DNA from 2 places in the Streptomyces sp. NPDC101194 genome. Region 1 is predicted to be linked to the other one. Evidence: predicted binding sites of a transcription regulator. Region 1 holds the regulator's gene; the other holds the start of a gene.

What was found. Region 1 encodes HspR, which represses chaperone genes until heat shock. Its sites were predicted from a motif close to TTGAGNNNNNNNNNCTCAA; they were not measured.
Region 2: a site for HspR is predicted at 3,059-3,077, ahead of lon (endopeptidase La). Genes of this name have one in related genera too.

The regions. Positions count from the first base shown of each region.
Region 1 covers NZ_JBIWOS010000004.1:479,073-493,543, reverse strand. Annotated here, with positions in the region: gene ACIRP2_RS18865 (MFS transporter) at 1-540, opposite strand, end outside; gene clpB (ATP-dependent chaperone ClpB) at 920-3,520, opposite strand; gene ACIRP2_RS18855 (pyridoxamine 5'-phosphate oxidase family protein) at 3,770-4,174, shown strand; gene ACIRP2_RS18850 ((2Fe-2S)-binding protein) at 4,317-4,637, opposite strand; gene ACIRP2_RS18845 (5'-nucleotidase) at 4,634-4,963, opposite strand; gene ACIRP2_RS18840 (helix-turn-helix transcriptional regulator) at 5,065-6,090, shown strand; gene ACIRP2_RS18835 (heat shock protein transcriptional repressor HspR) at 6,387-6,833, opposite strand; gene dnaJ (molecular chaperone DnaJ) at 6,835-8,019, opposite strand; gene grpE (nucleotide exchange factor GrpE) at 8,113-8,754, opposite strand; gene dnaK (molecular chaperone DnaK) at 8,751-10,604, opposite strand; gene ACIRP2_RS18815 (sugar transferase) at 11,072-11,719, shown strand; gene ACIRP2_RS18810 ((Fe-S)-binding protein) at 11,817-14,084, shown strand; gene ACIRP2_RS18805 (Yip1 family protein) at 14,286-14,471, shown strand, end outside.
Region 2 covers NZ_JBIWOS010000002.1:1,221,093-1,235,563, reverse strand. Annotated here, with positions in the region: gene ACIRP2_RS12305 (polysaccharide deacetylase family protein) at 1-370, shown strand, start outside; gene lon (endopeptidase La) at 604-3,036, opposite strand; gene ACIRP2_RS12295 (rhomboid-like protein) at 3,236-4,090, opposite strand; gene ACIRP2_RS12290 (spermidine synthase) at 4,421-5,116, shown strand; gene ACIRP2_RS12285 (response regulator transcription factor) at 5,337-6,074, shown strand; gene ACIRP2_RS12280 (ATP-binding protein) at 6,071-7,147, shown strand; gene ACIRP2_RS12275 (multifunctional oxoglutarate decarboxylase/oxoglutarate dehydrogenase thiamine pyrophosphate-binding subunit/dihydrolipoyllysine-residue succinyltransferase subunit) at 7,405-11,241, shown strand; gene fxsT (FxSxx-COOH system tetratricopeptide repeat protein) at 11,340-14,333, opposite strand; gene ACIRP2_RS12265 (aKG-HExxH-type peptide beta-hydroxylase) at 14,415-14,471, opposite strand, start outside.

The DNA of each region.
Region 1 (14,471 bases):
ATGGCTGCCCAGCCACGCGGCCAGCACCCCTCCACCGGCGAAGCCGACCAGCTGTCCGACCTGGTGAGTGATCTGCATGACCCGCTGGCCGCGCTCGTAGCGCTGCTCGCCGAGCACGGTCGGCAGCAGTGCGCCCTGTGCGGCGCCGAAGGGTGCCTCGGCCAGTTGCGCCAGCACCAGCAGCCCGGCCAGCAGCGGCAACGGCGTCCCGGGCAGGGCCATCAGCCCGACCAGCACCATCCGCACCAGGTCGCATCCGATCATGACCGTACGCCGGGGGAAACGGTCCGCCAGACCGGACAGAAGGACACCGGACAGCAGAGCGGGCAAGGTGGTCAGCGCGTACGTCGCCGCGGTCCATCCTGGCGAGTCGGTGCGTTCGAACACGAGCAACGACAGGGCCACGCGCGCCAACTGGTCGCCCAGGATCGACTGAGCGTAAGCAGCCCAAAGGGTACGGAATTCGCCAAGGTGAAAGAGATTGTCAGATCTGGGCTTTTTGGGCCCCGGTTTTATCTCATCGCCTATCTGCTCGTTCATGCCGGCACGCTACCGGCTGCCGAATTCGGCCTCTAATCCTCCTTGTAGGCAGGTCACGACCGGCACCCCGAGGTGTCCTGATTGTTCGCGTGCCCCTGGGCGGGCGCTTCGGGCGCCCGCGCGGATGCCCCTTGTCAGAGGCGGGCGGTACGGCCCGGGACGGAGCAGGACGACCCGATCCCGCACCCTGACGCGAAGCGATGCGTTTGGCTCGATATCGATGTTGAACAATGGATCACCGATGGCGGCGACCAATTTTCCGTTCTCCCGAAATCACCGCAATTCTTCGTCGATCGCACCGCGGCGCAGACGAAGAGTCCCCGGCCGGGACACGCGGTCCTCCGGCCGGGGACACGACATCGAACAGGCCGTGCGCCGTCTACAAGGTCTTCCCCGAGGTCGCGGGCCCGACGAGCAGGCCGTCGCCGACCCGGTCCACCCGAACGGTGTCCCCGTCCTTGACCTCGCCCGCGAGGATCTCCTTCGCGAGCCGGTCGCCGATCGACGTCTGGATGAGCCGGCGCAGCGGCCGGGCTCCGTACGCCGGGTCGTTGCCCTCCTCGGCCAGCCAGGCCAGGGCGGCCGGGGTGACGTCGAGGGTGAGCCGACGTTCGGCCAGGCGCCCGGCGAGCCGGTCGATCTGGAGCCTCGCGATGTGCGAGAGCTCGTCGCCGGACAGCGCGGAGAAGACCACCAGGTCGTCGAGCCGGTTGAGGAACTCCGGCTTGAACGAGGCCCGTACGACCTCCAGGACCTGCTGCTTCTTCACCTCGGGCTCGGCCAGGGGGTCCATCAGGAACTGGCTGCCGAGGTTGGAGGTCAGGATCAGGATGGTGTTGCGGAAGTCGACCGTCCGCCCCTGTCCGTCGGTGAGCCGGCCGTCGTCCAGGACCTGGAGCAGGATGTCGAAGACCTCGGGGTGGGCCTTCTCGACCTCGTCCAGCAGCACCACGCTGTACGGGCGGCGGCGGACCGCCTCCGTGAGCTGGCCGCCCTCCTCGTAGCCGACGTATCCGGGCGGAGCGCCGACGAGCCGCGCGACGCTGTGCTTCTCTCCGTACTCACTCATGTCGATGCGGACCATGGCCCGCTCGTCGTCGAACAGGAAGTCCGCGAGCGCCTTCGCGAGCTCCGTCTTGCCGACACCGGTCGGACCGAGGAAGAGGAACGATCCGGTGGGCCGGTCGGGGTCGGCGATTCCGGCGCGGGTTCGGCGCACCGCGTCCGACACCGCGCGCACGGCCTCGGTCTGCCCGATGAGGCGCTTGCCCAGCTCGCCCTCCATGCGGAGCAGCTTCTGGGTCTCGCCCTCCAGCAGGCGCCCGGCCGGGATGCCGGTCCAGGAGCCGACGACATCGGCGATGTCGTCCGGGCCGACCTCCTCCTTCACCATCGTGTCCTTGGCGGCCTCCTGCTCGGCCTCGGACGCCTCCGCCAGCTCCCGTTCCAGGCCGGGGATCTCCCCGTACAGCAGCTTGGAGGCGGTGTCGAAGTCGCCGTCGCGCTGGGCGCGTTCGGCCTGGCCGTGCAGTTCGTCGAGGCGTTCCTTCAGCTCACCGACGCGGTTGAGGCCCTGCTTCTCCTTCTCCCAGCGGGCGGTGAGACCGCGCAGCTCCTCCTCCTTGTCGGCGAGGTCGCGGCGGAGCTTCTCCAGGCGCTGCCTGGAGCCGGGGTCGGTCTCGTTCTTGAGGGCCAGCTCCTCCATGTGGAGGCGGTCGACGGCGCGCTGGAGCTCGTCGATCTCGACGGGCGAGGAGTCGATCTCCATGCGCAGCCTGGACGCCGCCTCGTCGACCAGGTCGATGGCCTTGTCGGGGAGGAAGCGGGAGGTGATGTAGCGGTCGGACAGGGTCGCGGCGGCCACCAGGGCGGAGTCCGCGATGGAGACCTTGTGGTGGGCCTCGTAACGGCCCTTGAGGCCGCGCAGGATCGCGATGGTGTCCTCGACGCTCGGCTCCGCCACCAGCACCTGCTGGAAGCGGCGCTCCAGGGCGGGGTCCTTCTCGATCCGCTCGCGGTACTCGTCGAGCGTCGTCGCGCCGACCATGCGGAGCTCGCCGCGGGCCAGCATCGGCTTGAGCATGTTGCCGGCGTCCATGGCGGAGTCGCCGCCGGCGCCCGCGCCGACGACGGTGTGCAGCTCGTCGATGAAGGTGATGATCTGCCCGTCGCTCTCCTTGATCTCGGAGAGGACGGTCTTCAGCCGTTCCTCGAACTCGCCGCGGTACTTCGCGCCCGCGACCATCGCGCCGAGGTCGAGCGAGACGAGCCGCTTGTTCCGCAGGGACTCGGGGACGTCGCCCTTGACGATGCGCTGGGCGAGCCCCTCCACGACGGCCGTCTTGCCGACGCCGGGCTCGCCGATGAGCACGGGGTTGTTCTTGGTCCGGCGGGACAGGACCTGGACGACGCGGCGGATCTCCTGGTCGCGTCCGATGACCGGGTCGAGCTTGCCCTCGCGCGCGGCCGCCGTGAAGTCCGTACCGAATTTCTCCAGGGCCTTGTACTGACCCTCCGGGTCGGGTGTGGTCACCCGGCGCCCTCCCCTGTTCTTCTCGAACGCGTCCAGCAGCCTCTTCGCACTGGCCCCCTGATCACTCAGGATCTCACCGGCCCGGCCGCCCACGGCGGCGATGCCGATCAGCAGGTGCTCGGTGGAGATGTAGTCGTCGCCGAGCTCCTTCGCGCGCTGCGCGGCGTCCGCGATGACGGCGAGCAGCTCGCGGTTGGGCTGCGGCGGGGCGACGGTCGACCCGGTGACGCTGGGCTGCGCGCCCAGGAGCCGCTCGGTCTCGCTGCGTACGACGAGCTGGTCGGCCTCGACGGAGGCGAGCAGGTCGATGATGTTCTCGTTGTCCTCGCCCGCGAGCAGCGCGAGGAGCAGATGCCCGGGGGTCAGGTCGGGGTGCCCGTCCTTCACGGCCCTGTTGGTGGCCGCGTTGATGGCGTCACGGCTCTTGTTGGTCAGCTCTGCGTCCACGTGCGCTCTCTCCTCCTTGCGATGACCGGTCTCTCCACAACAGTGACTAGGTCAACGTGCACAAAGTTGAGTCTATTCCACTCAACCTCACTTCACACCTGTCCGTCACCCCTGTCGCGGCCGCCCCCGCCCTGCCCGGGGCCCGTGCCCCGGGCCCTCGGCCCTCCGCGGCCCACCTCCGTCCCGAGTCAACCGGCCGGACCGGACCCACGCCACCGCAGGGGTCGGCGCGCTGCCTACGCTGCCTCCATGGCAGTCGACGTGACGAACCCCGATCCCGAGTACCTCGCGTTCTGGCGCGAGCACCACCTGTGCACCCTGACCACTCCCCGCCCCGACGGCACACCGCACGTGGTGCCGGTGGGCGTGACGTACGACCCCGACGCGGGGCTCGCCCGGATCATCGCCAACAAGAACAGCAACAAGGTCGCCAACATCCTGGCCGCGGGCCCGGACGGCGCCAGGGTCGCGGTCTGCCAGGTCGACCGGCGCCGCTGGGCGACGCTGGAGGGCCGGGCGACGGTGCGCACGGAGGCGGACGCGGTCGCCGACGCGGTACGCCGCTACGCGGAACGCTACAAGCGCACGCCGACGCCCAAGCCGGACCGCGTCGTCATAGAGATCGCCCTGGACCGGGCGCTCGGCAGGGCGTGAGGGGAACCGCCGGAACTCCGGGCAGCGCAGGACCCCGGGCGGCGCAGGACCCCGGGCAGCACAACGGCGCCACCGTGTTCAGGTCACGATGGCGCCGTTGTGTGGGGGAGTGACTGAGCGACGTGTAACGACGGGGGATCGCTCAGGCACTGCGGGGGGTGGCGGAGATAGTCTCTGGCTCGAACAGCTGGTGGTCCCGCCGGTCGAGGTTGACGAAGATCATGTCGTACCGGATCGCGCAGCGGACGGGCTGCGGGGCTCCCCGCGGCTTGCGGAGGCACCGGTAGGCACGTACTTCGTCGTCTTCTTCACGTGCGACAACGATGGGGTCGCCGAACAGAGTGACCATCAGCGAGTCGCCACAGCGGGGGAGGGCCGTGACGAGATCGATGAAATGCCAGCCTGATCGGTAGGCCGTGGCCATCTCGCGCCGGAAGGTTCGGTCGTCCGGCGGGATGGTCATGCGCCCGTTTGAGTCGGTACGGACCAGGCGATGTCACCGGGCACGGCCGCCGCCTCGACGTTCCACGCGATGTCGCCCGGGGCGATCCAGGCGATGTCGTCCGGCGCGGAGGCCGGTACGGACCAGGCGATGTCACCCGGCACGGAGGCCGGTGTGCCCCAGGCGATGTCACCCGGCGCGGGTGCCGCCTCGACGCTCCACGCGATGTCACCCGGCACGGATGCCGCCTCGACGCTCCACGCAATGTCGCCGGCACCCACCGCTCCAAGGCCCAAAGCCGCGACGAACGAGGCGGCAAGCACCGAGCGAAGCACTCGCTTATACATAGTCAGCTTCGTCCTCACTTGTGGATTCTTCTCCCCCGCACCTAAGACGATGTCTCACCTGGGCGCGCTAACACCACCGAGTCAATGCATCATGTTCTTGCATGTTCAGGAACCTGGGGGGTGAAGGTATGACCACAAGAGACACAAAACAGGCACATCCTCATGCGATCACCGAACTGTGCGACGCCGGAAAACACCTCTACGCCAGCGCACTTCGCTCCGGTCGCATCGCTCGCAGCGAAGTCGACTCCGCACCCTGCCTGATGGACTTCACTCTCCTGCACCCGGACCCCGACGACTCCGACTGGCTCCGTCCGGTCCCGCCGTCCGCCGCCCTGGCGCAGCGCCTTCACCCCATAGAGCGCGAGATCCAGGAACACCGCCGGCACTCCGTCGAACTGGCCGAGGCCTTCGAACCGTTCATGGACATCAGCGCCCAGGACCCGACGACGACCCACGCCATCACGGTCCTGGAAGGGGTCAACCGGATCAACGCGGCCCTGGATCTCGCCACTGCCGAGTGCCGCACCGAAGTCCTCACCGTCCAACCCGGGGGCGGGCGGAGCGAGGACCGCCTCAGCGAGGCCCTGGAACGCGGCCTCTCGGTGGTGGACCGCGGTGTCAGCATCCGCACGCTCTACCAGCACACGGCCCGGCACAGCCCCGGAACCCTTGCCTACGCGGAACGTCTGGCCGAAGGCAAGGTCGAGATCCGGACCCTCGAAGAACTCATAGAGCGTCTCATCATCTTCGACCGGACGGTCGCCTTCATCCCGGCTCAGGACGACCGCCAAGTCGCCCTGGAACTGCGCCACCCCGGGCTGGTCGAGTATCTGGTGAAGGTCTTCGAGCAGCTGTGGACCCGCGCGCAGCCACTCCTCGAGGAGATCAAGTACGAACAGGCGCCCAAGGGCATCAGCGGAGTCCAGCGCTCCATCGCCCAGCTCCTCGTCGAGGGGAACGTCGACGACTCCATCGCCCGTCGCCTCGGGATGAACGTACGCACCTGCCGCGCGCACATCGCCAAACTGAACGCCGCACTCGGCAGCGGCAGCCGCACCCAACTCGGTTACCTCATCGCGCAGTCCGGAATCCTGGACCAGGGCACCGATCGCGACGCGCTCTGACGCCTTCCGCGAGCCGGCGGCAGTCGTGAGAAGTGGGGGCCCGAAGGGGCGGGGACGAGGAGAGACCCGGGGGCCGGGCCGACCCCTGAAGCGCCTCGCTGCCTCCCGTGAGCGTCAGGGCGAGGCCGAAGACACCGACGGCACATGCGACGAGGGTGAGAGCCGGCCGCGCGTTTCGTCCCTGCGCCCCGCCCGGACCGCCCTGGCCGCCGAGGAAGCGGAAAGAACGAGGCCGGTCACCCGTGAAGCACACGGGTGACCGGCCTCGTCCGTCGTCCGGGCGCGCCCGGACCCGCTCAGTCCTTCGGCCGCTTCGGCCGCCAGACCACCAACGCGCCGGTCTGCTGCACGTCCTGATACGGCACCAGGTCGCGGCGGTACGAGGCGTGCACCTGGGCCTCGCGCTGCTGCATGGCCACCGCCGCTCCGTCCACGGCCGCCGAGAGTTCGGCGACGCGCTGCTGGAGGGCCGCGACCTGATTCTCCAGTTCGATGATGCGCTTGATGCCGGCGAGGTTGATGCCCTCGTCCTGCGACAGCTGCTGCACGGTGCGCAGCAGCTCGATGTCACGGGCCGAGTAGCGCCTGCCGCGCCCGGCCGTCCGGTCGGGCGAGACCAGGCCGAGGCGGTCGTACTGGCGCAGTGTCTGCGGATGGAGGCCCGAGAGCTGGGCCGCGATCGAGATCACGTACACCGGTGATTCATCGGTCAGTTCGTACGGATTGCGTCGTCGGCCGTCCACCTCAAGCTCCCTTCGCTGCCTGGAACAACTCCGCCCGCGGGTCGTGGCCCGCGGTCGCCTTGCGGTAGGCCTCCAGTGCGTCCCTGGCCTCGGTGTTGAGGTCCCTGGGCACCGTCACCTCGACGGTGACCAGCAGGTCGCCCCTGGTGCCGTCCTTGCGTACGGCGCCCTTGCCGCGGGCGCGCATGGTGCGCCCGTTGGGGGTGCCGGCCGGTAGTTTCAGAGTGACCGGCGGACCGCCGAGCGTGGGCACCTTCACCTCGCCGCCGAGCGCCGCCTCCGTGAAGTCGACGGGCACGGTGACCGTGAGGTTGTCGCCCTTGCGGCCGAAGACCGGGTGGGCGTCGACATGGACCACGACGTACAGGTCGCCGGCCGGTCCACCGCGCTCGCCCGGACCGCCCTTTCCGCGCAGCCGGATCCGCTGGCCGTCCGAGACGCCCGCCGGAATCCTGACCTGCATGGTCCGGGAGGACTTCGCCCGCCCGCTGCCCTTGCAGACGTCACAGGGGTCCTGGGCGATGAGGCCCCGGCCCTTGCAGTCCACACAGGGATCGGTGAGCGAGAAACCGCCGCCGGTGCCGCGCGACACCTGGCCGGTACCGAGACAGGTCGGGCAGACCCTGGGGGTGCCGTTCTTGTCGCCGGTGCCGGAGCACGCCTTGCAGGGCGCCTGGCTGGACATCCGCAACGGGACCGTGGCCCCGTCGACCGCCTCGGTGAAGCTGAGCGTCACCTCGGACTCGATGTCCTGGCCGCGGCGCGGCTGCACCCGCGTCCCCGTACCGCCCCGGTTGAACAGGCCGCCGAAGACATCGCCCAGACCGCCGCCGCCGAAGCCACCGGCGCCGCCACCCGAGCCCCCGCCCTGGGTTCCTCCGAAGAGGTCGCCCAGGTCGAAGTTGAAGTTGCCGCCGGCGCCTCCGGGTCCGGCCCTGAAGCCGCCGTTGCCGAAGAGGGCGCGCGCCTCGTCGTACTCCTTGCGCTTCTTGGTGTCGCCGAGGATGTCGTTCGCCTCGGAGATCTCCTTGAAGCGTTCCTCCGCCTTGTCGTCACCCTTGTTGGCGTCCGGGTGGAACTCGCGGGCGAGCTTCCGGTACGCCTTCTTGATCTCGGCGTCGGTGGCGTCCTTGGGGACGCCGAGGACCTTGTAGTAGTCCTTCTCGACGAAGTCCTTCGTGCTCATCGACGTCCCTCCTTCCGGACGATCGGCCATGCGACCGGCCCGGTGGGCGGTCGCATGGCCGGGCGGTGGGCAGCGAGGTGGTCAGACGGGATGTCAGACCTCCTCGGTGCCACCGCTCTCCTCGTCGGTTGCCTTCTCTTCCTTGGTGGCCGTGCCCGGCTGGGGTTCGGCCACCGCCACCCGCGCGGGGCGGATGGTGCGCTCGCCGATCCGATACCCCGGCTGCAGGATCGCCACGCAGGTCGTCTCGGTGACGTCCGGCGCGTACGAGTGCATCAGGGCCTCGTGGATCGTCGGGTCGAAGGGCTCGCCCTCCTTGCCGAACTGCTGCAGGCCCAGCTTGGCGACGACCGTCTCCAGCGATTCGGCCACCGACTTGAACCCGCCCACGAGCTCGCCGTGATCGCGGGCCCGGCCGACGTCGTCGAGCACGGGAAGGATCTCGGAAAGGAGACCCGCTACGGCGATCTCCTTGACCGTGGCCCGGTCCCGCTCGACGCGGCGGCGGTAGTTCTGGTACTCGGCCTGGAGCCGCTGGAGGTCGCCCGTGCGCTCGTTGAGCGCGGTGCGGACCTGGTCCAGCTGGGCCGTCAGGCCGACCGTCTGTGCTGCGTCCCCGGCCGGGGACACCTCCTCCTCCGGAGAGGAAGCGGCGTCCTTCGGCTCAGCTCCGCCGGGGGTGGCGCCGGAGGGGACGTCGGGCTTCTCCTCGAAACCCGGAGTCTCCTCGGTCACACCGCACCGCCCTTCGCGTCCTTCTCGTCGTCCACGATCTCGGCGTCGACGACATCGTCATCGGCCTTGGCCTGCTGGGCGCCCGGCTGCTGGTCGCCCTGCGGGCCGCCGTCGGCCTGGGCGTTGGCGTACATCGCCTGGCCCAGCTTCTGGGAGACGGCCGCGACCTTCTCGGTGGCGGTACGGATCTCGGCGGTGTCCTCGCCCTTGAGCTTCTCCTTCAGCTCGGTGAGCGCGGTCTCCACCTCCGTCTTCACGTCACCGGGGACCTTGTCCTCGTTGTCCTTGAGGAACTTCTCCGTCTGGTAGACGAGCTGCTCGCCCTGGTTGCGGGACTCGGCGGCCTCGCGACGGCGGTGGTCCTCCTCCGCGTACTGCTCGGCCTCTTCGCGCATCCGGTTGACCTCGTCCTTCGGCAGCGAGGAGCCACCGGTGACGGTCATCTTCTGCTCCTTGCCGGTGCCGAGGTCCTTGGCGGCGACGTGCATGATGCCGTTCGCGTCGATGTCGAACGCGACCTCGATCTGCGGGACGCCACGCGGGGCCGGCGGCAGGCCGGTCAGCTCGAACATCCCGAGCTTCTTGTTGTACGCCGCGATCTCGCGCTCGCCCTGGTACACCTGGATCTGCACGGACGGCTGGTTGTCCTCGGCCGTCGTGAAGATCTCGGAGCGCTTCGTCGGGATCGTGGTGTTGCGCTCGATGAGCTTCGTCATGATGCCGCCCTTGGTCTCGATACCGAGGGACAGCGGGGTGACGTCGAGCAGCAGGACGTCCTTGACCTCGCCCTTGAGAACACCGGCCTGGAGCGAGGCGCCGATGGCGACGACCTCGTCCGGGTTCACACCCTTGTTGGCCTCCTGGCCACCGGTCAGCTCCTTGACGAGCTCGGCGACGGCCGGCATACGGGTCGAGCCACCGACGAGAACGACGTGGTCGATCTCGGTGAGCTGGATGCCCGCGTCCTTGATGACGTTGTGGAACGGGGTCTTGCAGCGGTCCAGGAGGTCAGCGGTGAGCTGCTGGAACTGCGAGCGCGTGAGCTTCTCGTCCAGGTGCAGCGGGCCCTCGGCGGACGCCGTGATGTAGGGCAGGTTGATCGTGGTCTCGGTCGAGGACGAGAGCTCGATCTTCGCCTTCTCCGCGGCCTCGCGCAGACGCTGGAGAGCCATCTTGTCCTTGGACAGGTCCACGCCGTGGCCGTTGGCGAACTGCTTCACCAGGTAGTCGACGACGCGCTGGTCCCAGTCGTCACCACCGAGGTGGTTGTCACCGTTGGTGGCCTTCACCTCGACGACGCCGTCACCGATCTCCAGCAGCGACACGTCGAAGGTGCCGCCACCGAGGTCGAAGACGAGGATCGTCTGGTCGTCCTTGTCGAGCCCGTACGCCAGCGCGGCGGCGGTCGGCTCGTTGACGATGCGCAGGACGTTCAGGCCCGCGATCTCGCCGGCCTCCTTCGTCGCCTGACGCTCGGAGTCGTTGAAGTACGCGGGGACGGTGATGACCGCGTCGGTCACCTTCTCGCCCAGGTAGGACTCGGCGTCCCGCTTCAGCTTCTGCAGCACGAAGGCGCTCATCTGCTGCGGGTTGAAGCTCTTGCCGTCCAGGTCGATCTTCCAGTCAGTGCCCATGTGGCGCTTGACGGAGCGGATGGTCCTGTCGACGTTGGTCACTGCCTGGCGCTTGGCGACCTCGCCGACCAGCACCTCGCCGTTCTTCGCGAAGGCGACGACGGACGGCGTGGTCCTGGCGCCCTCTGCGTTGGTGATGACGGTGGGCTCGCCGCCTTCGAGAACGCTGACGACGGAGTTAGTCGTGCCCAGGTCGATGCCGACCGCACGTGCCATTTCAATTCCTCCAGCTTGACTACTTGAGTGGAACTGACTCAAGGATGCATGAGCCGCGTCCCGGTGTCAACAGACTTGAGTCGAGCAGACTCAACTATCGTGCACGCACCTCGCGCGCGGCGGACAACCCGGGGCGACACCGACTCCTTCGCGGGCCGGGCAACCCGCCCCCATCATCGCGTCATGGGATCGTTCTGTCACAAATTGCCGTGAGCCACACAAAACCGGCACTCGACCCACCCCACCCCGGGCAGGTGCGAACGATGCAGAGACAGAGACGGGGCCGGCCGACGGACCGGCCCATGGGCCGCGTCCCGGCGCGCGCCTCGGCACGCATGCCGGGCCGCCTGTCCGACCGTGTGCCGGGTCGCGCACCGACACACAGGTGGGTCCACGCGTCCGCCCGTACCCCGGCGGGCACACCGACCCTCCCGCCGGGCCTTCTGTCGGCCCTCTCCTCGGCCCGCATGCGCGTGCGACAGCAGGAGTGGCCGTCGGCCAAGCGCGTACTGGACCTGGTCCTCGGCTCGATCCTGCTGGCCCTCGCCGCCCCCCTGCTCGCCACGGCCGCCCTCGCCCTCGCCACACGACGCCCCTTCGGCGGGGTACTGACCCGCTCACCCCGGATCGGCCTGGGCGGCCACCTCTTCGTCCTGCGTTCGCTGCGCACCCGCCGGCTGCGACTGGACGTGCTCTCCCGGCTGCCGCACGTCGTACGGGGAGAGCTGTCCCTGGTCGGCCCGGAACCCCTGACACCAGACGAGGCCAGAGCCGCGGCAGCCGCCCCCTCCGGGCCCACCGGATGCACGGCCACCGCCACCACGGGACCCTCGGAATCCACCACCGCCCCCGCCGCGAGAGACTGGCGGCAGGAACTGAGACCGGGCCTCACCGGCCTGGCACAGGTACGCTCCCGCTCCGGCATGCCGTGGGACGAACCCGCCCTGCTCGACCAGCACTACGCCGAGCACCACTGGGTGGGACTCGACCTCGCCATCCTGGCGAGAGCCGTACACACTCCGCTGCACCGGGCGGTCCACGGGCTCGCCCGACGCGGCAAGGCGCACCTGAGCGACACAGATCACCGCCGGTCCGGCTACAGCGCGGCGGAATAAGTGGATAGTGTCAGCACAGACTGATTAAGTTACTGCTTAGTAGTCACAGTTTTCGTAGATGCCGGATCCCACCCTCGCAGGCCCGAGGAGCCCCCAAATGCAACTCGCCGCGATCATCGTGTCGCTGGTGCTGACTGTGGTCGGCGTTGCGCTCATCGCCCGAGCCGTCGCGCAGATCTACCGGTTCGTCACACTCGGACAGCCGGTCCCGGCAGGCAGCCGCACCGACAACCCGAAGCAGCGCACGATCACTCTGGTCAAGGAGTTCCTCGGCCACACCCGGATGAACCGGTGGGGGATCGTCGGCTTCGCGCACTGGTTCGTCGCCATCGGCTTCCTGACCCTGCCGCCGACGCTGCTCCAGGCGTACGGGCAGCTCTTCAAGGCCGACTGGGTCCTGCCGATCATCGGCAACTGGCTGCCGTTCGAGATGTACACCGAGTTCATCGGCCTGATGACGACGGTCGGCATCCTCGTGCTGATCGCCATCCGGCTGCTGAACCTGCCCTCCCGGGCCGGCCGCAAGTCCCGCTTCGCGGGTTCCAAGGCGTGGCAGGCGTACTTCGTCGAGTACGTCATCCTCATCATCGGCCTGGCGATCCTGACCCTGCGCGGCCTTGAGGGCGCGATCCACCACGTCGGGAGCTACGAGGCCGCGTACTTCATCTCGTACCCGCTGGTCCTCGCCTTCAAGGGCCTCGCGCTCGGCACGCTGCAGAACCTCATCTACTTCGTCGCGATGATCAAGATCGGCACTTCGCTGATCTGGATGATCACCGTCTCGCTCAACACCAACATGGGTGTCGCCTGGCACCGCTTCCTCGGCTTCCCGAACATCTGGTTCAAGCGGAACGCGGACGGCGCGGTCGCGCTCGGCGCGCTCCAGCCCATGACCTCCGGCGGCAAGGAGATCGACTTCGAGGACCCGGGCGAGGACGACGTCTTCGGTGTCTCCCAGGTCGAGCAGTTCTCCTGGAAGGGCATCCTCGACTTCTCCACGTGCACGGAGTGCGGTCGCTGCCAGTCGCAGTGCCCGGCCTGGAACACGGGCAAGCCGCTCTCCCCGAAGCTCCTGATCATGTCGCTGCGCGACCACGCGCACGCCAAGGCCCCGTATCTGCTGGCCGGCGGCGGCAAGGACATGGAGGGCAACGAGAAGGCCTCCGAGGAGCAGCTGAAGGACGTACCGGCCGCGGCCCTGGCGGAGGCCGAGCGCCCGCTGATCGGCACGGTCGAGGAGAACGGCGTCATCGACCCGGACGTGCTGTGGTCCTGCACCACCTGCGGTGCGTGTGTCGAGCAGTGCCCCGTCGACATCGAGCACATCGACCACATCGTCGACATGCGCCGCTACCAGGTGATGATCGAGTCCGCGTTCCCGTCCGAGGCGGGCACCATGCTCAAGAACCTGGAGAAGAAGGGCAACCCCTGGGGGCTGGCCAAGAAGCAGCGCGTCGAGTGGACCAAGGAGGTCGACTTCGAGGTCCCGATCGTCGGCAAGGACGTCGAGGACCTGTCCGAGATCGACTACCTGTACTGGGTCGGCTGCGCGGGCGCCCTCGAGGACCGGGCCAAGAAGACCACGAAGGCCTTCGCGGAGCTCCTCCACATCGCGGGCGTCAAGTTCGCGATCATGGGCGGTGACGAGAAGTGCACCGGTGACTCGGCCCGCCGCCTGGGCAACGAGCCGCTGTTCCAGCAGCTCGGCCAGGAGAACGTGGCCATGCTGAACATGGCGTTCGGCGAGGACGACGAGGACGACTCGACGAAGAAGGCGAAGGCCGCGAAGAAGATCGTCGCGACCTGCCCGCACTGCTTCAACACGATCGCCAACGAGTACCCGCAGCTCGGCGGCGAGTACGAGGTCATCCACCACACCCAGCTGCTCCAGCACCTCATCGACGAGGGCAGGCTGACCCCGGTGACCCCGGTCGAGGGCCTGATCACGTACCACGACCCCTGCTACCTGGGCCGCCACAACAAGATCTACACCCCGCCGCGCGAGATCATCGCGAAGGTCCCGGGCCTCAGGAACGAGGAGATGCACCGCCACAAGGAGCGCGGCTTCTGCTGCGGTGCCGGTGGTGCCCGGATGTGGATGGAGGAGCGGATCGGCAAGCGCATCAACAACGAGCGTGTCGACGAGGCTCTGTCTCTGAACCCCGACATCGTCTCCACCGCCTGCCCGTTCTGCCTGGTCATGCTGACCGACTCGGTCAACGGCAAGAAGAACGACGGCAAGGCGAAGGAGTCGGTCCAGGTGGTCGACGTGTCGCAGCTGCTGCTGGACTCCGTGAAGACTCCGGCCGACCCGGCCGGCGAGACGGAGTCGGCGGACGCACCGGAGCCGGAGCCGGTGAAGTAGCTCGGGCCGACGTGCGACAGAAGCGGCCGGACCTGCCTCGGGGGCAGGACCGGCCGCTTCTGCCTTGCGTACCGTCGCACGTGGGACAACCCCTGGGGACTACGGGACAGCCCTTAGGGGATGTCACAGCTCGGCCGCAATGGCGGGCAGGTTCCCCAGGCCCTCTCACCGCACCCACGCGGACCAGGTACGTTCGATGACGTGGCTGGATTCAGGATCGGACGCGGCCGGGACAACCGCACCCCGCAGCAAGGGCAACAGCAACCGCGGCAGCAGCCGTACGGCACACAGGCACCACCGCCGTACGGCCAGCAACCCTGGCCGCCGACGGGAGGCAGCGGCGCCCCGCCCCCGTACGACAACGGTGGGCGCCAAGGCGGCCACAAC
Region 2 (14,471 bases), on a different contig from region 1:
CGCCGAGCTGGAGAAGGCGCAGGACGCGATAGCGGAGATCACCGGCAAGAAGCCGCGGCTGATGCGCCCGCCGCAGGGCCGCACCGACGACACCGTCTCGGGGATCAGCGAGGACCTGGGGCTCTCCCAGATCCTGTGGAGCGCCACCGCCAAGGACTACTCCACCACCGATTCGGCGCTGATCGAGAAGCGCATCCTGGACCAGGCGAGCAAGGACGGCATCATCCTGCTGCACGACATCTACAAGGGGACGGTGCCCGCGGTGCCGGGCATCATCGACGCGCTGAAGAAGCAGGGCTACACCTTTGTCACCGTCCCGCAGCTGATGGCGCCCGCCGAGCCCGTCCCGGGGACGATCTACCGCCCCTGAGCCCGGCTCGCCGGCGACGAGGCCCACCGGCCGCACCCGCACCGGTGCCCGTACCGGCGTCCGCCGCCGGGGAAGTCGCCGGGCCGTCGCGGCCTTCGGTGCCCCGCTCGCCGTGCGGTCCTTCGTGGGCCGACCCGCCGTCCCACGTGGAACGGCCCGCCCACCCGTTGCCGGGGAGGCGGGCCGTCCGTACCGGTCGCGCACGTGGTGCCACGTCCGTCACGCCGTGGCGGCTACGCCGCGGCCGGGATCCTCTCCTCGGGCCGGGCCGCCGAGACCGGCGCGAGGGCGATCTCCAGCACCTGGCGGACGTCCGTCACCGGGTGGACCTCCAGGGTGTCCAGGACCTCGGCCGGAACATCGTCCAGGTCGGCCTCGTTCCGCTTCGGGATCACCACGGTGGTGATCCCGGCCCGGTGCGCGGCCAGCAGCTTCTGCTTCAGGCCGCCGATCGGCAGCACCCGTCCGGTCAGCGAGACCTCACCGGTCATCGCCACATCCGTACGGACCAGTCGTCCGGAGAGCAGCGAGGCCAGTGCCGTCGTCATCGTGACACCCGCGCTCGGGCCGTCCTTGGGGACCGCGCCCGCGGGGAAGTGGATGTGCACTCCGCGGTCCTTCAGGTCCGCGACCGGCAGTTCCAGTTCCGCGCCGTGCGACCGCAGGAAGCTCAGCGCGATCTGCGCGGACTCCTTCATCACGTCGCCGAGCTGGCCGGTCAGGGTCAGTCCGGAGGCCCCGGTCTCCGGGTCGGCCAACGACGCCTCCACGAACAGCACGTCGCCGCCCGCTCCGGTCACCGCGAGCCCGGTGGCCACGCCCGGCACCGAGGTCCGGCGCTCGGCCGGGTCCTGGGCGGACTCCGGGACGTGGTGCGGCCGTCCGATCAGGCCGCGCAGATCCGCTTCGGTGACCGTGAACGGAAGCTCCCGGTCGCCCAGTTCGTGCTGGGCCGCGACCTTGCGGAGCAGCCGGGCGACGGCCCGCTCCAGGTTCCGTACGCCCGCTTCACGGGTGTACTCACCGGCCAGCTTGCGCAGCGCGGACTCGTCGAGCGTCACCTCGTCCTTCTCCAGACCGGCCCGCTCCAGCTGGCGCGGGAGCAGGTGGTCGCGGGCGATGACGACCTTCTCGTCCTCGGTGTAGCCGTCGAGCCGGACCAGTTCCATCCGGTCCAGCAGCGCCTCCGGGATGGCTTCGAGCACGTTGGCCGTGGCCAGGAACACGACGTCGCTGAGGTCGAGTTCGACCTCCAGGTAGTGGTCGCGGAAGGTGTGGTTCTGGGCCGGGTCGAGGACTTCGAGGAGGGCGGCGGCCGGGTCGCCCCGGAAGTCCGAGCCGACCTTGTCGATCTCGTCGAGCAGGACGACCGGGTTCATCGAGCCGGCCTCCTTGACGGCCCGCACGATGCGTCCCGGCAGGGCGCCGACGTAGGTACGCCGGTGGCCGCGGATCTCCGCCTCGTCCCGCACACCGCCGAGCGCGACGCGGACGAACTTGCGTCCCATGGCATGCGCGACGGACTCGCCGAGCGAGGTCTTGCCCACGCCCGGAGGACCCACCAGTGCCAGCACGGCACCGCCGCGCCGTCCGCCGACGACGCCGAGGCCGCGGTCGGAACGCCGCTTGCGGACCGCCAGGTACTCGGTGATCCGCTCCTTCACGTCCTGCAGCCCGGAGTGCTCGGCGTCGAGGATCTCCTGGGCGCCCCGGATGTCGTACGCGTCCTCGGTCCGTTCCGTCCAGGGCAGTTCGAGGACGGTGTCGAGCCAGGTCCTGATCCAGGAGCCCTCGGGGCTCTGGTCGGAGGAACGTTCCAGCTTGTCGACCTCCTTGAGCGCCGCCTCGCGGACGTGCTCGGGAAGGTCGGCGGCCTCGACGCGGGCCCGGTAGTCGTCGGACTCGTCTGCGCCGGAGCCAGGACCCCCGTTGAGATCGGCGAGCTCCTTGCGTACGGCTTCGAGCTGGCGCCGCAGCAGGAATTCGCGCTGCTGCTTGTCGACGCCCTCCTGGACGTCCTTGGCGATGGACTCGGCGACGTCCTGCTCGGCGAGGTGCTCGCCGAGCCACTGGATGGCGAGCTTGAGCCGGGCGACCGCGTCCACGGTCTCCAGGAGCTGCACCTTCTGGGCAGTGGTGAGGAAGGGTGAGTATCCGGAATTGTCGGCGAGCGCGGAGATGTCCTCGATCTGCTGGACCCGGTCCACGACCTGCCAGGCCCCGCGCTTCTTCAGCCAGCTGGTGGCGAGTGCCTTGTACTCCTTGACCAGCTCGGCGGCGGCTCCGGGGAGCGGGTCGGGGACGACCGCGTCGACCCTGGTCCCCTCCACCCAGAGCGCGGCCCCCGGTCCACTGGTCCCGGCCCCGATCCGTACCCGGCCACGGCCGCGGATGAGCGCGCCCGGATCTCCGTCCGAAAGCCGTCCGACCTGCTCGACGGTGCCGATGACACCGGTGCCGGTGTACGTCCCGTCGATCCGCGGCACCAGGAGCACCTCGGGCTTGCCGCCGCCCTCGCGGGCCGCGGCCTGCGCGGCCTCCACGGCGGCGCGCACATCGGTGTCGGACAGGTCCAGAGGCACCACCATCCCGGGCAGCACGACCTCGTCGTCGAGCGGCAGCACGGGCAGGGCGAGCGGAGTGACCGCATTGGACTCGGTAGCCATGATCTCCCCTTCGGCAGTCAAGTTGAGCTATGCAGACTCAATGCTCCTGAGCCGCCCATTGTTCCCCGAGGCGTGTTCGCTGTGAGCGATCACCGACGTACCCGCCGCACACGGATCCGGCCCGACCCGTACGTGGTGAACCCCGCGCGCCTCCGCTTCAGTCCCACGGGAGGTCGTCGACAGCTCCGTCGGCACCTGCTCATCGACGATCCGGCGCCCTGGCCCGCAGCCGAACACCCCGCGGCGCACGGCGAGAAGGCCCCGCGCCCCTGGTCACCACGCCCCGGGCCGCGACGACCCGGCGCAACAGCGGCCAGCAGGCCACGCCCAGCAGCAGCGCCAGCGGATGCCCCCAGTCGGCGAGGGGGCTGCTCAGCTCGAACAGATCGTGCAGCAGCATCGCGCCGACGCCGCCGAGCACCACAACCCGCGGCCACGGCACGAGCAGCCCGGCGAGGGCTCCCACGCTCGCCATCAGCCCGAAGCTGATGCCGTAGTCGAGCCGGTGCAGCGAGGACTCCGGCAGGTGACCGGCCACCACGGACAGCCCGACCGGGATCTCCGTGGCGAGCGTCGCCACGACATGGCCGAGCAGGAACACCCCGGCGGTGCGCCACCCCCCGATGCGGCGCTCCAGGGCGGTCAGCACGAGGGCGAAGCCGACGACGTACGGCGAGGTGAGCCCTCCGACGACCCAGAGGGCGCTGGCGACCAGGACGAGCAGCGGGGTCTCACCGAGATGTGCGACATCCGTGCTCGATTCGCGCAGGACGGCGGAGACGGTGTCCTGGTCGGCGAACTCCATGAAGAGGGACGTACCGACGAGCACCAGCAGATAACCGAAGGTGAACGGGGTACCGGTGGGTGTCGGCAGCAGCCGCAGCAGGCGGCGCGCCCTGCGCGCCTCGCGTGCCTCGCTTGCCTCGCGGCCCTTCGGGGCCTGCCGGGCCGGAGGAGGGGCGCTCTCCTCCTTGCGGCGCTGACGCGGTATGGCGCCGAGCGGCTGCGCCTCGTGGTGTTCCTCGCCGGCCACTCTGTCCGTACCCTGATGCACCGCGCGAGGCCCCTTTCCGTACAAGCCCCCCAAAACAACTTCCTACCCTCCGCGATCCTTCCCCACGTCGTCCATGGCGTGAGCCACACAAGGTGGCCGAAAATGGGTGATCGCTTCGCACCGGGCGTCGATCACGCCGTTCTGCCGTCCTCTTATATGCGCTTACGCTCCCCGAGGGGCGTGTTCCTCGACAGCGCAGCCCCGCGGCCCGGGACGGCGCCCCGCCGGCGCGCACCTCCCGGCATGGGCCGGGCAATCCGCTGGCCGCCGACCGCGCCGACCGGACAGGATGGGGAGGACCGTGTCCGCCACGCACCGGAGATCCGCGCCATGCCCCACATCCACGGCCCCGACGCCCTCGCCCCCGTCACGCTCGACCGCCATGAAGGCCCGTACGGCGAGGTCGTGCTGCGGGAGCGGGGCGACGACTTCGAGATCATCGCCAACGGGTGCTTCCTGATGGACACCTCGGACGGGCGTTCCGAGCGGCTTCTGATCGACGCGGCGCTGGCCGCGCTGCCCGCCGAGCGGACGGCCCCGGCGGTACTCATCGGGGGTCTCGGGGTCGGCTTCTCCCTCGTCCGGGCCGCCGCCGAGCCGCGGTGGGGGCGGATCGCCGTCGTCGAACGGGAGCAGGCGATCGTGGACTGGCACCGGGAGGGACCACTGGCCGCGATCTCCGAGGCGGCGCTCGCCGATCCGCGGACCGCGATCCTGACGACGGACCTCGTCTCGTACCTGCACACGACTACGGAACGTTACGACGCTCTGTGCCTGGACATCGACAACGGACCGGACTGGACCGTCACCGAGGACAACCTCGGCCTGTACTCCCCCGCCGGACTGGCGGACTGCCGGGAACGGCTGACACCCGGCGGCGTTCTCGCAGTGTGGTCCGCACAACCGTCCGTCGAGTTCGAACAAGCTTTGCGGAATGCCGGATTCGGTGAGGTAAGAACCGAAGAGGTCAGTGTTGCCCGAGGTGTTCCGGACGTGGTTCATCTCGCACTTCGGACAGACCGATAGTCCCCACCGGGCGTCCACACCCCCCGAACGCCCGGGGCCAAGCGCCACAAGGCCGACACTCCGCCACTTTCATTGGGTCGAAGCCGTTACACCCTGCGTAGCCGAGAGCAGTCCGCTGCCTTTACGCTGCTGACCGGTGACGGGATCACCCATGACATCCACAAGCGAAGACCGCGTGTCCGGGGGAATGGCCCCCGTGAGAGCGGGCAGGGGCGGGGCGATGGAACAGACACACACCACCCACAACGGTGTCGCGGCCACCCCGGGCGCGCAGCGCCGGGTGCTGGTGGTCGAGGACGACGCCACGATCGTCGATGCCATTTCCGCCCGGCTGCGGGCCGAGGGCTTTCTGGTGCAGACCGCACTCGACGGGCCCGCGGCCGTGGACGCGGCCGAGGCGTGGCAGCCCGACCTGATGGTGCTCGACATCATGCTCCCCGGCTTCGACGGACTGGAGGTCTGCCGTCGCGTGCAGGCCCAGCGGCCGGTGCCGGTGCTGATGCTGACCGCCAGGGACGACGAGACCGACATGCTGGTCGGCCTCGGGGTCGGCGCCGACGACTACATGACCAAGCCGTTCTCGATGCGCGAGCTGGCGGCCCGGGTGCACGTCCTGCTGCGCCGGGTCGAGCGCGCGGCGCTGGCCGCGGTCACACCGCGCAGCGGCATACTGCGCCTCGGCGAGCTGGAGATCGATCACGCGCAGCGCCGGGTCCGGGTGCGCGCCGACGACGTCCACCTCACGCCGACCGAGTTCGACCTGCTGGTCTGCCTGGCCAACACGCCGCGCGCGGTGCTCTCCCGGGAGCAGCTGCTGGCCGAGGTCTGGGACTGGGCGGACGCCTCCGGCACCCGCACGGTCGACAGCCACATCAAGGCGCTGCGCCGGAAGATCGGTGCGGAGCGGATCCGTACCGTGCACGGTGTCGGCTACGCCCTGGAGACCCCTGCGCCATGACCCGGCCCGGTTCCGGACTGCGTCCCTTCTCGGTCAAGGCAAAGCTGGGCACCCTCGTGGTGGTGTCGGTGTTCATCACCACCGGGCTGCTGATGGTGGCCCTGCGCACCAGGACCGAGCTGCGCTTCATCACGGTGTTCTCGGTGATCGCGACCCTGTTGATCACCCAGTTCGTGGCACACGGCCTGACGGCACCGCTGGACGAGATGACGACCGTGGCCCGGTCCATCTCGCACGGCGACTACACCAGACGGGTGAGCGGCGCCGACCGGCGTGACGAGCTCGGCGACCTGGCCCAGACGATCAACCGCATGGCGGACGACCTGGAGGCCGTGGACCGGCACCGCAAGGAGCTGGTGGCCAATGTGTCGCACGAGCTGCGGACGCCCATCGCGGCGCTGAGGGCCGTACTGGAGAACGTCGTGGACGGGGTGTCCTCGGCCGATCCCGAGACGATGCGCACGGCGCTGAAGCAGACCGAGCGGCTCGGCAGGCTGGTGGAGACCCTGCTGGACCTGTCCCGCCTGGACAACGGGGTGGTCACGCTGAGGGCCCGCCGCTTCGAGGTGTGGCCGTATCTGTCGGGTGTGCTGAAGGAGGCGAATCTCGCCGCCTCGCACCGCCGGCTGCCCTCCGGCTCCGGGAACCACACCCGCACGGACGTGCATCTGCATCTGGACGTGTCGCCGCCCGAGCTGACCGCGCACGCGGACGCGGAACGGCTGCACCAGGTGGTGGCCAATCTGGTCGACAACGCTGTCAAGCACAGCCCGCCGCACGGCCGGGTCACGGTGCTGGCCCGGCGGGGCGCCGGGCCGGAGTCCCTGGCGCTGGAGGTCCTGGACGAGGGTCCGGGCATCCCGGAGTCGGAGCGGCACCGGGTCTTCGAGCGCTTCAACCGCGGCGAGGTGCCCTCCCCGCACGGTCCCGGCAGCGACGGCGGTACGGGGCTGGGCCTGGCGATCGCCCGCTGGGCGGTGGATCTGCACGGCGGACGGATCGGTGTGGCCGAATCCGCTCGCGGCTGCCGCATCCAGGTCACTCTTCCGGGGATCCCGCAACCGCGAGGTTGACATAGGGTTCGAACCGGAAGGGCACGTTCTGCGCGTTCCCTTCAATGGGTACGGTCCAAGGGGTCGTAGCCGCGGTCCCGCGTACCCGGAGTGAAGCGGAACCATGCTTGTTTCCCGCCATTTCCTGCGCCGAAACCCGCCTTCCGATGTGACTTGCACGACGAAGAGCGGCCCCGCCTGCATGGAACGGCTGGGGAGGCGTAGCCTTGATTTCCGCTGTCCATCACCTTGTGAAGCGGAAGAGGGCGGTTGCCGCCGTGTCGTCTCAGTCCCCCAGTAACTCGAGCATCTCGACCGACCAAGCCGGCCCGGGTTCCGACCCGGCCGCGGCTTTCGGCCCCAATGAGTGGCTCGTCGACGAGATCTACCAGCAGTACCTCCAGGACCCCAATTCGGTCGATCGCGCCTGGTGGGACTTCTTCGCCGACTACAAGCCGGGTACGTCCGGCACGGCGGACAAGCCCGTTCCCGGCGCCGCAGCCGCGGGGGCTGCGGTGACCCCGGCCGCCGCCGCACCGGCAGCCGCGCCCCGGGCCACCCCGGCGCAGGTCCCGGCTCCGGCCGCGAAGACCACCGCGCCCGTGGCCCCGGCGCCCGCACAGGCCGCTCCCGCCGCCGCTGCTCCGGCAGCTCCGGCGAAGGCCGCGCCCGCACAGGCCGCTCCCGCACAGGCCGCCGAGACCCCGGCCAAGCCCGCGGCGGCGCCCGCCACCGAGGCCCCGGCCGGCCCCGAGTACGTGACGCTGCGCGGCCCGTCGGCCGCCGTCGCGAAGAACATGAACGCCTCGCTGGAGCTGCCGACGGCCACGTCCGTCCGCGCCGTTCCGGTGAAGCTGCTCTTCGACAACCGCATCGTCATCAACAACCACCTCAAGCGCGCCCGGGGCGGGAAGATCTCCTTCACGCACCTCATCGGGTACGCGATGGTGCAGGCCCTCAAGGCCATGCCGACGATGAACCACTCCTTCGCGCTGAAGGACGGCAAGCCGACCCTGGTCAAGCCGGAGCACGTCAACCTCGGCCTGGCCATCGACCTGGTGAAGCCGAACGGCGACCGCCAGCTGGTCGTCGCGGCCATCAAGAAGGCCGAGACGCTCAACTTCTTCGAGTTCTGGCAGGCGTACGAGGACATCGTCCGCCGCGCCCGCAACGGCAAGCTCGGCATGGACGACTTCACCGGAGTCACCGCCTCGCTGACCAACCCCGGCGGCATCGGCACCGTGCACTCGGTGCCCCGCCTGATGCCCGGACAGGGCCTCATCATGGGCGTCGGCGCGATGGACTACCCGGCCGAGTTCCAGGGCACCTCCCAGGACACCCTGAACAAGCTGGGCATCTCCAAGGTCATGACGCTGACCTCGACGTACGACCACCGGGTGATCCAGGGCGCCGCCTCCGGCGAGTTCCTGCGGATCGTCGCCCAGCTCCTGCTCGGCGAGAACGAGTTCTACGACGAGATCTTCAAGTCGCTGCGCATCCCGTACGAGCCGGTCCGATGGCTCACGGACATCGACGCCTCGCACGACAACGACGTGACCAAGGCCGCGCGGGTCTTCGAGCTGATCCACTCCTACCGGGTCCGCGGCCATGTCATGGCCGACACCGACCCGCTGGAGTACCGCCAGCGCAAGCACCCCGACCTGGACATCACCGAGCACGGCCTCACCCTGTGGGACCTGGAGCGGGACTTCGCGGTCGGCGGTTTCGCCGGCAAGTCGATGATGAAGCTCCGCGACATCCTCGGTGTGCTGCGTGAGTCGTACTGCCGCACCACCGGCATCGAGTTCATGCACATCCAGGACCCGAAGCAGCGCAAGTGGCTCCAGGACCGGGTGGAGCGCCCGCGCGCCCAGCAGCCCGAGCGCGAGGAACAGCTGCGCATCCTGCGCCGCCTCAACGCCGCCGAGGCGTTCGAGACGTTCCTGCAGACCAAGTACGTCGGCCAGAAGCGGTTCTCGCTGGAGGGCGGCGAGTCCGTCATCCCGCTGCTCGACGCGGTCATCGACTCCGCGGCGGAGGCCCGCCTCGACGAGGTCGTCATCGGCATGGCCCACCGCGGCCGGCTGAACGTGCTGGCGAACATCGTCGGCAAGTCGTACGCGCAGATCTTCCGCGAGTTCGAGGGCAACCTCGACCCCCGGTCGATGCACGGCTCCGGCGACGTGAAGTACCACCTGGGCGCCGAGGGCACCTTCACCGGTCTGGACGGCGAGCAGATCAAGGTCTCGCTGGCCGCCAACCCCTCGCACCTGGAGGCGGTCGACCCGGTCCTGGAGGGCATCGCCCGCGCCAAGCAGGACATCATCAACAAGGGCGGCACGGACTTCACGGTCCTGCCGGTCGCGCTCCACGGCGACGCGGCCTTCGCGGGCCAGGGCGTCGTCGCCGAGACGCTCAACATGTCGCAGCTGCGCGGCTACCGCACCGGCGGCACCGTGCACGTGGTGATCAACAACCAGGTCGGCTTCACCGCCGCCCCGGAGTCCTCGCGCTCCTCGATGTACGCCACCGACGTGGCGCGCATGATCGAGGCGCCGATCATCCACGTCAACGGTGACGACCCCGAGGCCGTCGTCCGGGTCGCACGGCTGGCCTTCGAGTTCCGGCAGGCGTTCAACAAGGACGTCGTGATCGACCTCATCTGCTACCGCCGCCGCGGTCACAACGAGGGCGACAACCCGGAGTTCACCAACCCGCAGATGTACACCCTGATCGACAAGAAGCGCTCGGTGCGCAAGCTCTACACCGAGTCCCTCATCGGTCGCGGCGACATCACGCTGGAAGAGGCCGAGCAGGCGCTCCAGGACTTCCAGGGCCAGCTGGAGAAGGTCTTCGCGGAGGTCCGCGAGGCCACCTCGCTGCCGGCTCCGGCGCAGACCCCCGAGGTCCAGCCCGAGTTCCCGGTCGCCGTGACCACCGCGGTCTCCCAGGAGGTCGTGAAGGTCATCGCGGAGTCGCAGGTCAACATCCCCGAGCGGATCACCGTCCACCCCCGTCTGATGCCGCAGATGCAGCGTCGCGCGGCCTCGGTGGAGAACGGCACGATCGACTGGGGCATGGGCGAGACCCTGGCCATCGGTTCGCTGCTGATGGAGGGCACCCCGGTCCGGCTCGCCGGCCAGGACACCCGCCGCGGCACCTTCGGCCAGCGTCACGCGGTCCTCGTCGACCAGGTGACCGGCGAGGACTACACCCCGCTGCTCTACCTCTCCGACGACCAGGCCCGTTACAACGTCTACGACTCGCTGCTCAGCGAGTACGCGGCGATGGGCTTCGAGTACGGTTACTCGCTGGCCCGTCCGGAGTCGCTGGTCATCTGGGAGGCCCAGTTCGGTGACTTCGTCAACGGCGCGCAGACCGTCGTCGACGAGTTCATCTCCTCGGCCGAGCAGAAGTGGGGTCAGACCTCCGGCGTCACGCTGCTGCTGCCGCACGGTTACGAGGGCCAGGGCCCGGACCACTCGTCCGCCCGCCCGGAGCGCTTCCTCACGCTGTGCGCGCAGAACAACATGACGGTCGCCATGCCGACCCTGCCGTCGAACTACTTCCACCTCCTGCGGTGGCAGGTGCACAACCCGCACCACAAGCCGCTGATCGTCTTCACCCCGAAGTCGATGCTCCGCCTCAAGGCGGCCGCGTCGAAGGTGGAGGAGTTCACCACCGGCGGCTTCCGCCCGGTGATCGGCGACGACTCGGTGAACGCGGACGACGTCCGCAAGGTCGTCTTCTGCGCCGGCAAGGTCTACTACGACCTGGAGGCCGAGCGTACGAAGCGTGGCGTCACGGACACCGCGATCATCCGTCTGGAGCGCCTGTACCCGCTGCCGGGTGCCGAGCTGCAGGCCGAGATCGCCAAGTACCCGAACGCCGAGAAGTACCTCTGGACCCAGGAGGAGCCGGCCAACCAGGGCGCCTGGCCGTTCATCGCCCTGAACCTGATCGACCACCTGGACCTGGCCGTCGGCGCCGACGTCCCGCACGGTGAGCGTCTGCGCCGCATCTCGCGCCCGCACAGCTCGTCCCCCGCGGTGGGCTCCGCCAAGCGCCACCAGGCCGAGCAGGCCCAGCTGGTCGCCGAGGTCTTCGACGCCTGACCCGCTGCTGTACGAACCAGGGCCCGGTCCCGCGCATCGCTCGCGGGGCCGGGCCCTTCGGTGTGCGGGCGCCGCCGGTGCGCGGGCAGCGCCCCGTCTCAGACGGTCGGGGGCTCGAAGTCCCAGTACGGGCGGTTGCGCGAGCGGGCCGAGACCGTATGGACGTGCTGGGCGCCGAGGGTGGTCGCCAGGTCGCCCAGCGCCTCGTTCTCGACCTTCTCGGCCCGCTGCCGCTCCCGGACGCCGCGCAGGTCCGCGGCGTGGGCGATCCGGGCGGAGAGGGTCAACGGGTGGGTCCGGCCGAGGGTCTCGGTGGCCCGGGTGATGACCGCGTCCGTCAGCTCGGCCGCGGTTTCCGGGTCCCCCACCAGGTTGCGCAGCGCCGAGGCGTTGATGGCACACCCCAGGGTCCAGGGGTGGTACTCGCCAACGGCCTGTGTCAACGCGGCGAGGGCCCCTTCCAGCAGTGCGTGGGCGTGGTCGCGCTCGCCCACGTTGCGCAGGATCAGGGCGTGGTTGGCCCGGGTTCCCGCCACGAAGGGGTGGTCCTCGCCGAGCATGTTCACATAGCCGTCGACGACTTTCTCGCTTATGCCCCTGGCCTGGTCGATGTCCGCGTGCTCGCGGGCGAAGCAGCTCTGGCCGGCCGCGAACATCATGGTCAGCGGGTCGCCCTCGCCCAGCACCCGTTCGCATCGCTCCAGCACCCGGGTGAACAGGGCCGAGGCCGTGGCGCGCTCCCCCGAGCGGTATTGGCACTGCGCGAGGTTGTACTCGGCTCGCAGGGTCTGCGGATTGTCGTGGCCCAGGACCAGTCGGTGCACCCGGACGCTCTGGTTCTGGAGCGACAGCGCGTCGCCGTAGCGGCCGAGCAGCCGCAGGTCGGTGGCGTAGCTGGTCTGGGAGGACAGGGTCCAGTTGTGACGCTGGCCCAGGAACTGCCGACGGGCCTCCAGAGTCCGCTGGTTGAGCTCCAGCGACTCCTGGTAGCGGCCGAGCAGCCGCAGTGAAACGGCCAGGTTGTTCTGGGCGTTGAGCGTGCGTGAGTCCTGGTCGCCCAGCAGTTCACGGTAGGCGGCGAGGACCCAGCCGGACATCTCCAGTGCCTCGTCGTACCGGCCGAGGCCCCGCAGGTCGGCGGCGAGGCCTCCGGCGGCGCGCAGGTGTTCCAGGTCCTGTACGCCGCGCTCGGTGCGCAGATGGTCCACGGCGGCGCGTTCGATCGCTTCCGTACCGGCGTAGTCACCGACGGCCCGCAGCAGGTTGGCGTAGTGGTAGCTGAGGTCCCAGATCCTGGGGTGGTCCTCACCGAGCAGTTCCCGCCATGCCTTCATGGCGCGTTCGCCCAGCTTGATGCCGGCCCGGTACTCCCCGGAGAGGTACATGTAGCGCAGGCAGTTGAGCACCAGGGTCTGCACCGCCGGGTCGGTGCTCTTGAGCACGTCGGCCCATTTCAGGTGCGGGGTGATCTCGGCGTAGGCGGGCCACAGCCGGGTGTCGGTGGGCCTGCCCGGGTCCGCGGCCGCGAGAGCCCGGCGGACCACGTCGATGAACTCCCGGCGGTCCCGTTCCGTCATGTCGTGGCCGACGATCTGGTGGACCATGCGGTGCATGTAGAGCGACTCGCCGGACGACGCCTCGTCGACGGCCGATTCGTGGGACTCCAGCCGGACCACGGAGTACTGGCGGAGCTGGCCGATCGCCTTGTTCCACAGCAGCGGGTCGTTCATCAGCCCGGAGACCTGTTCCGGCAGCTCACCGGCGGGCATGTCCTTCAGCAGCCGCACGGGGATGGAGCCGGGTGCGAAGAAACTGCACAGGCGGAGCAGATCGACGGACTCGGGGACGGTGTCCTTGAGCTTGTTCAGCAGTATCGACCAGGCGGTCTGGAAGGCGAGCGGAAAGTCCGCGGAGACCTTGACGACGTCCTGGTCGATGCCGCCTTCGAGGAGTTCGATGTACTCCTCGACCGACAGGTCGGAGTCGTTCAGCCAGCCCGCGGTCTGGTCGAGGAGCAGCGGGAGGTCTTCGAGCGTGTAGGCGAGTCGGTCCGCTTCGGCAGGGGTCAGGCGCGGGGCGCGGCGCCTGATGAAGGCGACCGACTCGTCCCGGTTGTAGACGGGTACCTCGACGAGGTTGCTGTTGTGCTCGCCCCACTCCGGGTTGCGCGAGGTGATGAGGACGTGCCCGGGACCGGTCGGCACGAGGTCCCAGATGTGTTCGGGCTCGTCGGCGCCGTCGAGGACGAGGAGCCAGTGGGAGTGCGGTTCGCCGCGGCGCAGCGCGTCCCGTACCGCGCGCAGCCGCTCGCCGTACTCGACCCCGGTGGACAGGCCCAGTTCGGGGGCGAGTTCGGCGAGCCTCTGGCGGTAGAGCGCACGCCGGTCGGCGGGTACCCACCAGACCACGTCGTACTCGGAACCGAAGCGGTAGACGTACTCCGCGGCCAGTTGGGTCTTGCCGACGCCGGACATGCCGTACAGGGTCACGACCCCGGCGCCGGTTCCGGCGTCCTGGAGGGCCTGGTACGCCTTGTTGAGCAGTTCCTCGCGCCCGGTGAACCGGGTGTTGCGGCGCGGTACCCCGCCCCACACCTCGGGGGTGTCGGCCGGGTACCGGGGGCCCGGCCGGGTCTCGGCGGAGGCGGGCAGCGGGTCCGTGGGCAGGCCCAGGCGGGTCAGCAGCCGTCGTTCGGCCTCGTCGGCGCCGACGTTGGTCAGGTCGGCCGCGCCGAGTACGGCGGTGGCCCCGGGCAGCGCGGAGGTGGTGACGGAGACGGCGGCGAAGCGGTCGGGATCAGGGGCGACGACTTCGCGCAGGGCCCTGTTCCACTCGTCGTGGCTACGGGGTCCGAGCTGGAAGTACCAGTCGCTGAGGATCACCAGGACCTGGCCCCGGGACAGGGTCAGGTCCCGCAGGGTCTCCTCCAGCGGAGTCTCCACCGGGGGGTCCCAGCGCTGCTGGACCACCGTCACGCCACGCCGTTCCAGACGGTCCGCGATCCACGCCGCCCAGGCGCGGTTGAAACCGGCGGAACTGATGGTGACGGTCTGCGCCCCGGTTGCTCCAACTTGCTTACGCGTTCCGGGCATTCAACCGTCTCCCTGCCTCGATGCGAGCCTTTTCAACATACACCGGAGCATGGTCGCTCCGACCTCTGTCGCGGGGGCTGTTCACTGTGTTCGCGAGCCGTTCCTCTGCTGCCATATCACCTTGGTGGTGGCCACGTA